DNA from 3 places in the Bacillus arachidis genome. Region 3 is predicted to be linked to each of the others. Evidence: a T-box and tRNA genes for the amino acid it is inferred to sense, from the RefSeq annotation. Region 3 holds a T-box; the other regions hold tRNA genes.
What was found. The T-box of region 3 lies ahead of metG (methionine--tRNA ligase). A T-box ahead of a tRNA ligase gene usually reads a tRNA of that ligase, here a tRNA-Met.

Region 1 (4,061 bases), 690 kb from region 3:
CGGATTACCGAATTCAGTCAAACTCCGAATGCCAATGACTTATCCTTGGGAGTCAGACTGCGAGTGATAAGATCCGTAGTCAAAAGGGAAACAGCCCAGACCGCCAGCTAAGGTCCCAAAGTGTGTATTAAGTGGAAAAGGATGTGGAGTTGCTTAGACAACTAGGATGTTGGCTTAGAAGCAGCCACCATTTAAAGAGTGCGTAATAGCTCACTAGTCGAGTGACTCTGCGCCGAAAATGTACCGGGGCTAAATACACCACCGAAGCTGCGGATTGATACTTACGTATCAGTGGTAGGGGAGCGTTCTAAGGACAGTGAAGTCAGACCGGAAGGACTGGTGGAGTGCTTAGAAGTGAGAATGCCGGTATGAGTAGCGAAAGACGGGTGAGAATCCCGTCCACCGAATGCCTAAGGTTTCCTGAGGAAGGCTCGTCCGCTCAGGGTTAGTCAGGACCTAAGCCGAGGCCGACAGGCGTAGGCGATGGACAACAGGTTGATATTCCTGTACCACCTCTTTATCGTTTGAGCAATGGAGGGACGCAGAAGGATAGAAGAAGCGTGCGATTGGTTGTGCACGTCCAAGCAGTTAGGCTGATAAGTAGGCAAATCCGCTTATCGTGAAGGCTGAGCTGTGATGGGGAAGCTCCTTATGGAGCGAAGTCTTTGATTCCCCGCTGCCAAGAAAAGCTTCTAGCGAGATAAAAGGTGCCTGTACCGCAAACCGACACAGGTAGGCGAGGAGAGAATCCTAAGGTGAGCGAGAGAACTCTGGTTAAGGAACTCGGCAAAATGACCCCGTAACTTCGGGAGAAGGGGTGCTTTCTTAACGGAAAGCCGCAGTGAATAGGCCCAAGCGACTGTTTAGCAAAAACACAGGTCTCTGCGAAGCCGTAAGGCGAAGTATAGGGGCTGACACCTGCCCGGTGCTGGAAGGTTAAGGAGAGGGGTTAGCGCAAGCGAAGCTCTGAACTGAAGCCCCAGTAAACGGCGGCCGTAACTATAACGGTCCTAAGGTAGCGAAATTCCTTGTCGGGTAAGTTCCGACCCGCACGAAAGGTGTAACGATTTGGGCACTGTCTCAACCAGAGACTCGGTGAAATTATAGTACCTGTGAAGATGCAGGTTACCCGCGACAGGACGGAAAGACCCCGTGGAGCTTTACTGTAGCCTGATATTGAATTTTGGTACAGCTTGTACAGGATAGGCGGGAGCCTTTGAAGCCGGAGCGCTAGCTTCGGTGGAGGCGCTGGTGGGATACCGCCCTGGCTGTATTGAAATTCTAACCTACGGGTCTTATCGACCCGGGAGACAGTGTCAGGTGGGCAGTTTGACTGGGGCGGTCGCCTCCTAAAGTGTAACGGAGGCGCCCAAAGGTTCCCTCAGAATGGTTGGAAATCATTCGTAGAGTGCAAAGGCATAAGGGAGCTTGACTGCGAGACCTACAAGTCGAGCAGGGACGAAAGTCGGGCTTAGTGATCCGGTGGTTCCGCATGGAAGGGCCATCGCTCAACGGATAAAAGCTACCCCGGGGATAACAGGCTTATCTCCCCCAAGAGTCCACATCGACGGGGAGGTTTGGCACCTCGATGTCGGCTCATCGCATCCTGGGGCTGTAGTCGGTCCCAAGGGTTGGGCTGTTCGCCCATTAAAGCGGTACGCGAGCTGGGTTCAGAACGTCGTGAGACAGTTCGGTCCCTATCCGTCGTGGGCGTAGGAAATTTGAGAGGAGCTGTCCTTAGTACGAGAGGACCGGGATGGACGCACCGCTGGTGTACCAGTTGTTCTGCCAAGGGCATAGCTGGGTAGCTATGTGCGGAAGGGATAAGTGCTGAAAGCATCTAAGCATGAAGCCCCCCTCAAGATGAGATTTCCCATAGCGTAAGCTAGTAAGATCCCTGAAAGATGATCAGGTTGATAGGTTCGAGGTGGAAGCATGGTGACATGTGGAGCTGACGAATACTAATAGATCGAGGACTTAACCATATAATATGAAGCAAATGTTATCTAGTTTTGAAGGAATATATATTTAAAATTCCTTTTGACATTCTGAAAAGAATGTGTATAATAATAAAAGTCTGGTAATGATGGCAGAGAGGTCACACCCGTTCCCATACCGAACACGGAAGTTAAGCTCTCTAGCGCCGATGGTAGTTGGGACCTTGTCCCTGTGAGAGTAGGACGTTGCCAGGCTTTATAATCGTCGCGGGGTGGAGCAGTCCGGTAGCTCGTCGGGCTCATAACCCGAAGGTCGCAGGTTCAAATCCTGTCCCCGCAACCAAATGGTCCCGTGGTGTAGTGGTTAACATGCCTGCCTGTCACGCAGGAGATCGCCGGTTCGACCCCGGTCGGGACCGCCATTTATACAAAGAAAAGAACGAAACAAGTTGTTTCGTATTTTTTTATTTATTTTTAAGAAAACTTATAAAGACAGTCAATCTTTCCTTAGGACAACTCCTAAGGTCTTTTTTATATGTTCAAAATGAAACAAAGTGAAAAAATCTGTATAATAAAAGACAGGGAATATTGCGAGTAAGGTAGGTGAAACCTTTGAATAGATATGAAATAAAGACAACTTCTTCTGAAGAGACTCAACATTTATCAGAAAGGTTAGGACACCTTGTTAAGGAACAAGATGTGCTTATCTTAGAAGGAGATTTAGGTGCTGGAAAGACAACGTTTACGAAAGGTCTTGCAAAAGGCCTTGGTGTGAAACGAGTTGTAAATAGCCCCACATTCAACATTATTAAAGAGTATAAAGGCAGATTACCGCTATATCATATGGACGTGTATCGTTTAGCGGAAAGTGAAGAGGATTTAGGATTTGATGAGTATTTTTATGGTGAAGGCATAACAGTAGTAGAATGGGCTCATTTAATTGAATCTTTTCTGCCAAATGAGAAATTAAAAATAAGCTTGTTCCATACAGGTGATGATACAAGGGAAATTGTGTTAGAGCCAAGTGGTGAACGTTATATTAGATTATGTGAGGAGCTATTACAAGATGAAAGTACTAGCAATTGATACTTCAAATTATGTAATGGGGGTTTCTCTTATTGATGGAAATATTGTTGTCGGAGAAATCATTACGAATTTAACAAAAAATCATTCTGTACGCCTAATGCCAGCTGTAGAACAACTTCTGAAGGAATGTAGTGTAAAACCGAAAGAGTTAGATAAAATTGTTGTAGCGGCTGGTCCTGGATCTTATACAGGAGTTCGAATTGGTGTGACTGTTGCAAAGACATTAGCTTGGTCATTGCAAATACCGATTGTCGGCGTGTCTAGTTTAGAAGTAGTGGCTGCAAATGGGTCAAATTTCGAAGGTGTTATTTGTCCATTGTTTGATGGGCGCCGCGGACAAATTTATACAGGCTTGTATACATATAAAGAAGAGCAGTTATCTTCTATAGAAGAGGATCGAATTGTTCTTATTGTTGATTGGTTACAGATGCTAAAAGATAAAGGACAACCTGTTTTATTTATCGGTAATGATGTAGAGCAACATAAAGAAACGATTGTAGAATATTTAGGAGACCAAGCTGTATTTGCTTCTTGTACAAAGAATAACCCAAGGCCAAGTGAATTAGCATTTTTAGGATTACAAAAAAAGGAGCAAAGTGTGCATACATTTGTCCCGAGCTACCTCCGTTTAGCAGAGGCAGAAACAAAATGGCTAGAAAGTCAAAAAAAATAGGGGTTATTAAAATGGATATTACATTTAGAAAGATGACGACTGATGATATTGCTCAAATTGTAGTAATTGAAGAAGCGTCATTTGCAACTCCATGGACTGCTGATGCATTTTATCGTGAACTGACGATGAATGAATATGCACATTATGTCGTGCTAGAAAAAGATGATATGGTAATTGGATACTGTGGATTGTGGATTATTATTGATGAATCACATATTACGAACATAGCCATTTTGCCAGAATATCGTGGCCAAAAACTTGGAGATGCTTTGCTAAAGGAAGTAATGGATCAGGCAAGAGAAATGGGAGCAAAAACGATGACACTTGAAGTAAGGGTTTCAAATGAAGTAGCGAAACAGTTATAC
Region 2 (4,061 bases), 510 kb from region 3:
GATTGGAATGGGTGCTTGGATTGGGGCGGCGTTAGATACATACCAACGTTTTTTAAAGCGACCACAGCGTAAGCGTTGGCTTGTATTTATATATGATATACTGTTTTGGATTGTCCAAGCACTGTTTGCCTTTTACGTATTGCTCATTGTAAATGAAGCTGAATTACGTATATATGTTTTTGTAGCTTTGCTTTGTGGCTTTGCTGCATATCAAAGCTTATTGAAAGCAGTGTACATGCGAGTATTGAATTTTCTCATTTATGTTTTTGTGCAAACGATACAATTTTTTATTCAAATTGTACAGCTACTTATGATAAAACCTGTTATTATTATAGCGCAGCTTATTATTGCTTTTATATTATTCTTATTTCGTATACTATTTTCAATCGGGCGTGTGTTGTGGAAATGTTCTGCATGGATATTACTTTTGGTATGGAAAGTTTTTTTCTGGCCTGTTCGATTTCTTACTTTGCTTATATGGAAACTTCTCCCTAATCGTGTTAAACTTTTTATAAAGAGATATGTGGGAATACTGGAACATACAAAGAAATTGAAGAAGTATATCTGTCAAATCTGGGAGCGTATAAAAAAGAAGTTAGGGGGACCTCGGAAATGAGGGAACTGAAGCAAAGAATGATCGTAGAACAGAATCCAAATTCTGTAAAAGAACATATAATACAAACGAACGAAAACAGGAAGCGATTATATCGCCGATTAGCAGTTTTTTTTGTGTTTGCTTTTACAACTATTGCGAGTATTAGCGTAACGTTTTATCAACAAAATAGTTCCATTAAAGCAAAAGAAGTAAAGATTGAAGAGATGAAAAAAGAATTGGGTTCATTAACAAAGAAAGAAAAAAAATTACAAGATGATGTTCAAAAGTTGAATGACGAAGAGTATGTTTTAAAGATTGCTAGGAGAGATTATTTCTTCTCTGGAAAAGGAGAGATAATTTTTCCTGTTTCTAAGTAGAGTGTGTCTTATTGACACTATATTTTAGGATTATATATAATAAAGTAAAATTTGACTTTTTAATCACTAAGGAGGAGCATTTTTTTTATGTCAATCGAGGTAGGCAGCAAGTTACAAGGTAAAGTAACAGGTATTACAAATTTTGGGGCTTTTGTGGAGCTGCCAGAAGGCTTAACGGGTCTTGTTCATATTAGTGAAGTTGCTGATAATTATGTGAAGGATATTAATGATCACTTAAAAGTAGGCGATGAAGTAGAAGTAAAAGTTATTAATGTTGAAAAAGATGGGAAAATCGGTCTATCTATCAAAAAAGCGAAAGAACGTGTAAGACCAGAAGGAGATCGTCCACGCGGTGAATATCAACGTGGTGGTGATCAACAACGTTCTGGACGTCCGCAACGCAATCGTTCTTTTAACAGAGATAACCGTGGTGGCCGTGATAACGGTGGGAATCAAAAAGAAACATTCGAGCAAAAGATGGCACGCTTTTTAAAAGACAGTGAAGATCGTTTAACTTCTTTAAAGCGTAATACAGAATCTAAACGTGGTGGCCGTGGCGCTCGTCGCGGATAAAACGAACGTTTTATTTTTCACATATAGAGAGGTGCCCAGGGTAATTTACTCGGGGTGCTTTTTTATGTAAATGAGTATATTAAAAAAAAGAATAAAAAACTTTTTGAAACGTGTTGACTTTAAAACGTATTTGATATAAGATACTAATTGTCCGTTAAATAAGACGACATGGCGGTGTAGCTCAGCTGGCTAGAGCGTACGGTTCATACCCGTGAGGTCGGGGGTTCGATCCCCTCCGCCGCTATATTTATTTTAACGGCCCGTTGGTCAAGTGGTTAAGACACCGCCCTTTCACGGCGGTAACACGGGTTCGAATCCCGTACGGGTCATCTAAAAAAGATCATGCATATACGCATGATCTTTTTTTGTTGAAAAATTGTAAAGAAGTACAAAGCTTCTACAAAAACACCTTTTATTTTTTGAATTTTCACTCCTTTATAAGTGTTTAGCCTTAACAACTTGTATATATATAGGTTTATTTTGAATAAAAAGTCGAACGATTATGTAGGTGAGAACTGTTGTTTTGACAAAAACCCCAATAATTATCTTTTATAATGACAGTAATTAAACTATGCAGGTGGTGTTAAAAATATGCCAAAAGCAGGAAGGAACACTGTAAACACAAGTACACTGGCTATGAATGATGGGCAACTCAGATCAATCACATGGACAAGCAAGTTGAAAGTGAAATTAGAGCAAGTTTTCTTTAGATGGGGATTTGTTATTGCTGTAATCGGTTTTCTTTTAGGACGAGCATATATATTAACGAACATTTTGCCGTTTGCACTACCATTTTTTGCTGCTGTTTATGTAATGAAACGTGATAAGATGCCGCTCGCATTTCTTGCCCTTATGGGTGGTGCGCTTTCCGTTTCAATAGATAATTTGTTTTTTGCCTTTGCATCTATTTTTACTTTCTTCATTTATAATATCTTCTTTAGTCGGTTTACACGTAAAATTGTTGGACTTGTACCATTTCAAGTATTTATCTCCGCATTAACCGCACATCTCGCTGTTGTTTACTTCGCGCAGCAAACTGTCACGACATATGATTTACTCGTAAGTACCATTGAAGCAGGACTTAGTTTTGTTTTAACAATGATTTTTTTACAAAGTGTGCCATTGCTAACAGAAAGAAAAGGGAAACAGCAAGCATTGGAAACAGAAGAAATTGTTTGTTTAATTATATTACTTGCATCCGTATTAACAGGTACAACAGATTGGTTTATTTACGACGCCTCAGTTCAACATGTTTTTACTAGATATTTAGTACTATTATTTGCTTTTGTTGCAGGTGCAGCTACTGGTTCAACAGTAGGGGTTGTTACGGGATTGATATTGAGTTTAGCAAATGTAGCTAGTTTGTCTCAACTTAGCTTATTAGCCTTTTCGGGGTTACTTGGTGGATTATTAAAAGAAGGAAAGCGTCTTGGAGTTAGTTTAGGGTTGTTAATTGGTACAAGTTTAATTACATTATACGTCGATAAACAAACGAATATTATAACAACTTTAATAGAATCTGGAGTAGCGATAGGGTTCTTTCTATTAACGCCAAAGGTAATTATTGATCGGTTTGCTAAATTTATGCCAGGAACACAAGAACATTCTCATGATCAACAACAATATTTAAGAAGAATGCGTGATGTTACGGCGAATAAAATTAATCAGTTTGCAAATGTATTCTCTGCATTATCTAATAGTTTTTCAATATATGGATATGTGGAAGAAGAGGACAAGGAGACGGAGGCTGATTTATTTTTAAGTACAATTACAGCAAAGACATGCCAATCATGTTTTAAAAAGGATCAATGCTGGGTAGTGAATTTCGATAAAACATATGATTATATGAAACAAATTATGGATGAAACAGAAGAAGGAACGCTTCAACATAACCGTAAGTTGGTTCGTGAGTGGGAAAAACACTGTGTAAGAGGAAAAAAAGTAACAGATTTAATGGCAGGGGAATTAGGTCATTTCTATGAGGGGCAAAAGTTACGAAAACAAATGAAAGAGAATCGTAGAATTGTGGCAGAACAATTATTAGGTGTCTCGAAAGTAATGGAAGATTTTGCGAAAGAAATTCAGCGTGAACGGGAAAATCATCAAGTGCAGGAAGAGCGGATTTTACAAGCATTTCGTGACTTTGGTGTTGAGGTGGAACATGTTGATATTTATTGTTTAGATAGAGGAAATATTGATATTGAAATGATGATTCCTGCGGCATCTAATCAACATGGTGAATGTGAAAAGTTAGTTGCTCCGATGCTTTCGGATATTTTAAAAGAAAATATTGTGGTTAAACATGAGGAGCCTTCTGCTTATCCAAATGGTCATAGCATGATATCTTTTGGGTCAGCAAAAACATTTTCTCTTGATACAGGGCTTGCTACAGCAGCAAAAGGAGGAGGATTTGTATCAGGGGATTCGTATGCGATGATGGATTTAAGTGTTGGAAAGTATGCTCTTGCTATTAGTGATGGAATGGGAAATGGACAAAGGGCACATATGGAAAGTAA
Region 3 (4,061 bases):
TTCCAACTGGAAGAGGAAATATAGATGATATGATTTCGCCGGTAGAAAATGAACTTGTATTTCATAAATTATATAAAATAGGGGAAAAGGCTTCATTTGATATAAAGACAACGGCTGCTCAGCATTACCGGCGCGTTGTGATGCAGCAAAAAAATAATCGGGAAATTCGTTATGAAGATGCACTGCAAAATGGTTTAACTGGAAAAATTGATGGTTTAGGACGAGCACCCAAAGGAGTTAATGATGGGAATGGTTTTGTGTTTATTTCACACATTGGCGATGTATATCCTAGTGGATTATTACCGATTCAAGCTGGGAACGTGAGAGAGCAGCGTTTACGGGATATTTATCGTGATTCTCCAATTTTTCAAGCTTTACGTGATCCAGATAGCTATAAAGGGAAGTGCGGGAAGTGTGAATACCGCTATATATGTGGTGGTTCGCGCTCTAGAGCGTATGCAATAACGGGTGATTATTTAGAAAGTGAGCCATATTGTGTATATGTACCGAAAGTTTTACGAAGAAAAATATGAAAATCCTATTGTGTTTTAAAAAAACATCATGTATACTTCTAATTAGTTGATAACGATTATCAATATCAACGAAACATTACTCTTCGTTATGTTGGTCATACCCCTTTTGACTGCGTAAGTCAGAGACAAAATGTTGAAATACCTTGTGTCCTATTCTACAGAATTATGGTAATCTCCAACCTCAACTTATATGCGTTAAGCATGCAAAAAGGATCCTATCCGTGAAAGGATCCTTTTTGCATTATTTTGTAGCAATTAATGTGTACAAACCAGGGATGCGTTCTTCAATTCCTTCTGGGGCTGAAGAAGGAAAGACCCATCGTTGGTGCGGACCATGCTCTTCAGTAAACTTTTCAATGTGCAGGTTCGCTCCGGCAACTTCTGTAATAATTTCTCCTAACGTCCAGCGACGAATTAGTGTTTTGGGTAGTGTTTCTTGCTTCGTTTTATCAAGTAGGCTGCTATAAGCAACAGTATCCTCAATAATTTCTTCAAAAAAATAATCTCCGTTTGCCTTAAATTTTGGATCGTCTGTTGCTAATAATTTTGTATAAAGGGGATGATAGTCACGAAGTATAAAAGTACCGCCATTTTTTAGTAGTCCCGAGATAAGCTGAAAAAGTGGCTTGAGATCTAAAAAGTAATGAAGTACACCTAATTCCAGCAACACAACATCGAATGATTGAGAAGGTGTTATTTCTAATACATCTGAAACGATATATTCAATAGATACTCCCGCGGCATCTGCTAGTTCAGTTGCATATTTTGCGTTGCTTTCAGAAATATCTACAACGGTTACGTCAGCGCCTAATAATGCGAATGCCACAGCTTTATTTCCTTTTGAGCCGAGTAAATTGATGATCCGTTTCCCTTGGAGATTCTGTATGTAAGGTAAGTAGTAGGCTACTTCACGAGCAGGATTTTGCATTAGTTTCTTTGCGTATTCCTGTGGAGTACCGTGCCGATTCGTCCACGCTTCATAAGCAGCTGCACTCCAGCCTTTTTTATTGGCGGTGCTTAATTGTTGTTGATTCAATGAAATCACTCCCTTTTCTGAACATATAAATATTCGGAAGGGATTTTATATTTCCTTTTTTTGAATAAAAGTTTGATTTTTCTGTATTTTAGTCGTAAAATACGTGTTATATATGAAAAGCGTTGAAAAGGAAAAGTAGAGTGAAACCATTCTTTCCAGAGAGCTTCGGAAGCTGAGAAGAAGCAAGAATGTTCATTTGAACAATGGCCTTTGAGCTTCGTCCTGAACTTATCAAATGGTAATAGTAGGCGGCGACGAGAGTTGGTTCTCGTTATCAAAATCACAGTATAAGAGCATATGATTGCTCCGTACTTGACGAGGTCAGTTATGTGAATAGCTGGCGAAATAAGGTGGTACCGCGACTGTTTATACAGCCCCGCCCTTATCTTTTTAAAAGATAGGGGCGGGGCTTTTTTATATTTAAAAGGAGGAATGTAAGGTGAGTATTTTTATTGGAGGAGCTTGGCCATATGCGAATGGATCTTTACATCTTGGGCATGTTGCGTCCTTGTTATCAGGGGACATTTTAGCGCGTTATTATAGAGCAAAAGGAGAGCGCGTTCTTTACGTATCAGGAAGCGATTGTAATGGAACACCGATTGCCATTCGGGCAAAACAAGAAGGGGTTACTGCAAAAGAAATTGCTGATTATTATCATGAAGAGTTTGAGCGATGTTTTCAGCAGCTTGGTTTTACGTATGATTGTTATACGCGTACAGATGCACAGCACCATCATGAAACAGTACAAAAGATTTTCTTACGTTTATTAGAAGAAGGCTTTATTTATAAAAAGGTAGTGGAACAAGCATACTGCGAAACGTGTGCACAATTTTTACCAGATCGATATGTAGAGGGAGTTTGTCCACATTGTCATGAACCGGCGCGCGGAGATCAATGTGATGCTTGCTCGGCCATTTTAGATCCACTTGATTTATTAGAAAAGAAGTGTAAGCTATGTGGAAATACGCCAGTAGTTAAGGAAACAGAGCATTTCTATTTTGCATTGCATAAATTTCAAGAACAGATGAAAGATGTAGTAACAGCTGCAAAACAAAAAGGAACATGGCGTGATAATGCCATTCAATTAACGGAGCGTTACTTACAAGAAGGATTACAGGACAGGGCTGTATCACGTGATTTACCAATTGGAGTACCAATTCCAGTGAAGGGATATGAGGATAAGAAAATTTACGTGTGGATTGAAGCTGTTTCAGGTTATTATTCAGCAAGTAAACGATGGTCTGAAGAAACAGGCGAAGATGACGGGGAGTTCTGGAGTAGTAATGCGAAGACATATTATGTGCACGGTAAGGACAATATCCCGTTCCATTCTATTATTTGGCCAGCTGTATTATTTGGAATCGGAGAAAAGGCAATTCCTCGTCATATTGTATCCAATGAATATTTAACGGTCGAGAAACGGAAGTTATCAACAAGTAAAAACTGGGCTGTATGGGTACCTGATATATTAGAGCGGTATGATTCAGATTCGATTCGGTATTTCTTAACGATTAATGCACCAGAAAATCGTGATACAGATTTTTCTTGGCGAGAATTTATTTATAGTCACAACAGTGAGCTTCTAGGTGCATATGGGAATTTTGTGAACCGTACACTGAAATTCATTGAGAAGTATTATGACGGTGTAGTACCGAATAGAAAAATAAATGTAGAGCTGAAAGCAAGAATAGAAGAATTATATCAGAAAGTAGGAGATGCAATTGAACAGGCTCATTTTAAAGTAGCGCTGGAAACAATATTTGAAACGGTGCGCTTTGCAAATAAATATTTTGATGAGCGAGCGCCTTGGAAACAAAGGGAGGAAGACCCTATTGCTTGTGAAGATACAATTTCTCATTGTGTATATTTCATTGTGAATTTTGCGCAGTTACTTGAGCCGTTTTTACCATTTTCTAGTGAAAGAGTGCGGGATATATTATCAATTACAAGTGTGAACTGGAAATGCGAAAATACATTGCCAGAGCGAATCAGTCATGTGCAGCCATTGTTTGAGCGAATTGATATAAAGCAAATTGAAACAGAGATAGAAAAGCTATATGGAGCATTAAAGTAAGAAGAGCACATGATGTGCTCTTTTTTTAGGCGCTTTGTTCCACGTTCCGTCTCTTTTCTCTTCGTGCTGTAAGAATTTGCGGTGTAAAAATACCAATCAATATAAAAATGATGCCGAGCCATTGCAATAGCGATACGACTTCATGAACAAGTGTAATAGAAGCGATGATTGCTGTTGGTAGTTCAGCAGCACCTAAAATCGTTCCAAGTCCTGTTCCTACTTTTGGGACACCGATTGAGAAGCAAATAACTGGTACAATAACACCGAAAAATCCAAGGAAGAAAGCATATTTCCATAATCCATCCTGCAAGGCACCGTCTGTTAAGAAGGTTGGAGGAAAGATTAGGCAAACAATCAGTGTAGCACTTGTTGTCATAAGGAAGCTTTTTGTATACGGTGGTACAGTTGTAGCAACGCG

Region 1: it has a tRNA-Met gene. The T-box ahead of metG (methionine--tRNA ligase) is inferred to sense a tRNA for this amino acid. The anticodon was not compared.
Region 2: it has a tRNA-Met gene. The T-box ahead of metG (methionine--tRNA ligase) is inferred to sense a tRNA for this amino acid. The anticodon was not compared.

The regions. Positions count from the first base shown of each region.
Region 1 covers NZ_CP127376.1:250,735-254,795, forward strand. The annotation lists rRNA gene QRY57_RS03090 (23S ribosomal RNA) at 1-1,985, shown strand, start outside; rRNA gene rrf (5S ribosomal RNA) at 2,077-2,192, shown strand; tRNA gene QRY57_RS03100 (tRNA-Met) at 2,204-2,280, shown strand; tRNA gene QRY57_RS03105 (tRNA-Asp) at 2,284-2,359, shown strand; gene tsaE (tRNA (adenosine(37)-N6)-threonylcarbamoyltransferase complex ATPase subunit type 1 TsaE) at 2,550-3,023, shown strand; gene tsaB (tRNA (adenosine(37)-N6)-threonylcarbamoyltransferase complex dimerization subunit type 1 TsaB) at 3,004-3,696, shown strand; gene rimI (ribosomal protein S18-alanine N-acetyltransferase) at 3,708-4,061, shown strand, end outside.
Region 2 covers NZ_CP127376.1:63,742-67,802, forward strand. The annotation lists gene yabQ (spore cortex biosynthesis protein YabQ) at 1-616, shown strand, start outside; gene divIC (cell division protein DivIC) at 613-972, shown strand; gene QRY57_RS01980 (S1 domain-containing RNA-binding protein) at 1,060-1,545, shown strand; tRNA gene QRY57_RS01985 (tRNA-Met) at 1,716-1,789, shown strand; tRNA gene QRY57_RS01990 (tRNA-Glu) at 1,803-1,874, shown strand; gene spoIIE (stage II sporulation protein E) at 2,137-4,061, shown strand, end outside.
Region 3 covers NZ_CP127376.1:4,471,621-4,475,681, reverse strand. The annotation lists partial or broken gene QRY57_RS24820 (TIGR04053 family radical SAM/SPASM domain-containing protein) at 1-533, shown strand, start outside; partial or broken gene QRY57_RS24815 (class I SAM-dependent methyltransferase) at 749-1,569, opposite strand; T-box leader at 1,683-1,956, shown strand; gene metG (methionine--tRNA ligase) at 2,009-3,643, shown strand; gene QRY57_RS24805 (EamA family transporter) at 3,669-4,061, opposite strand, start outside.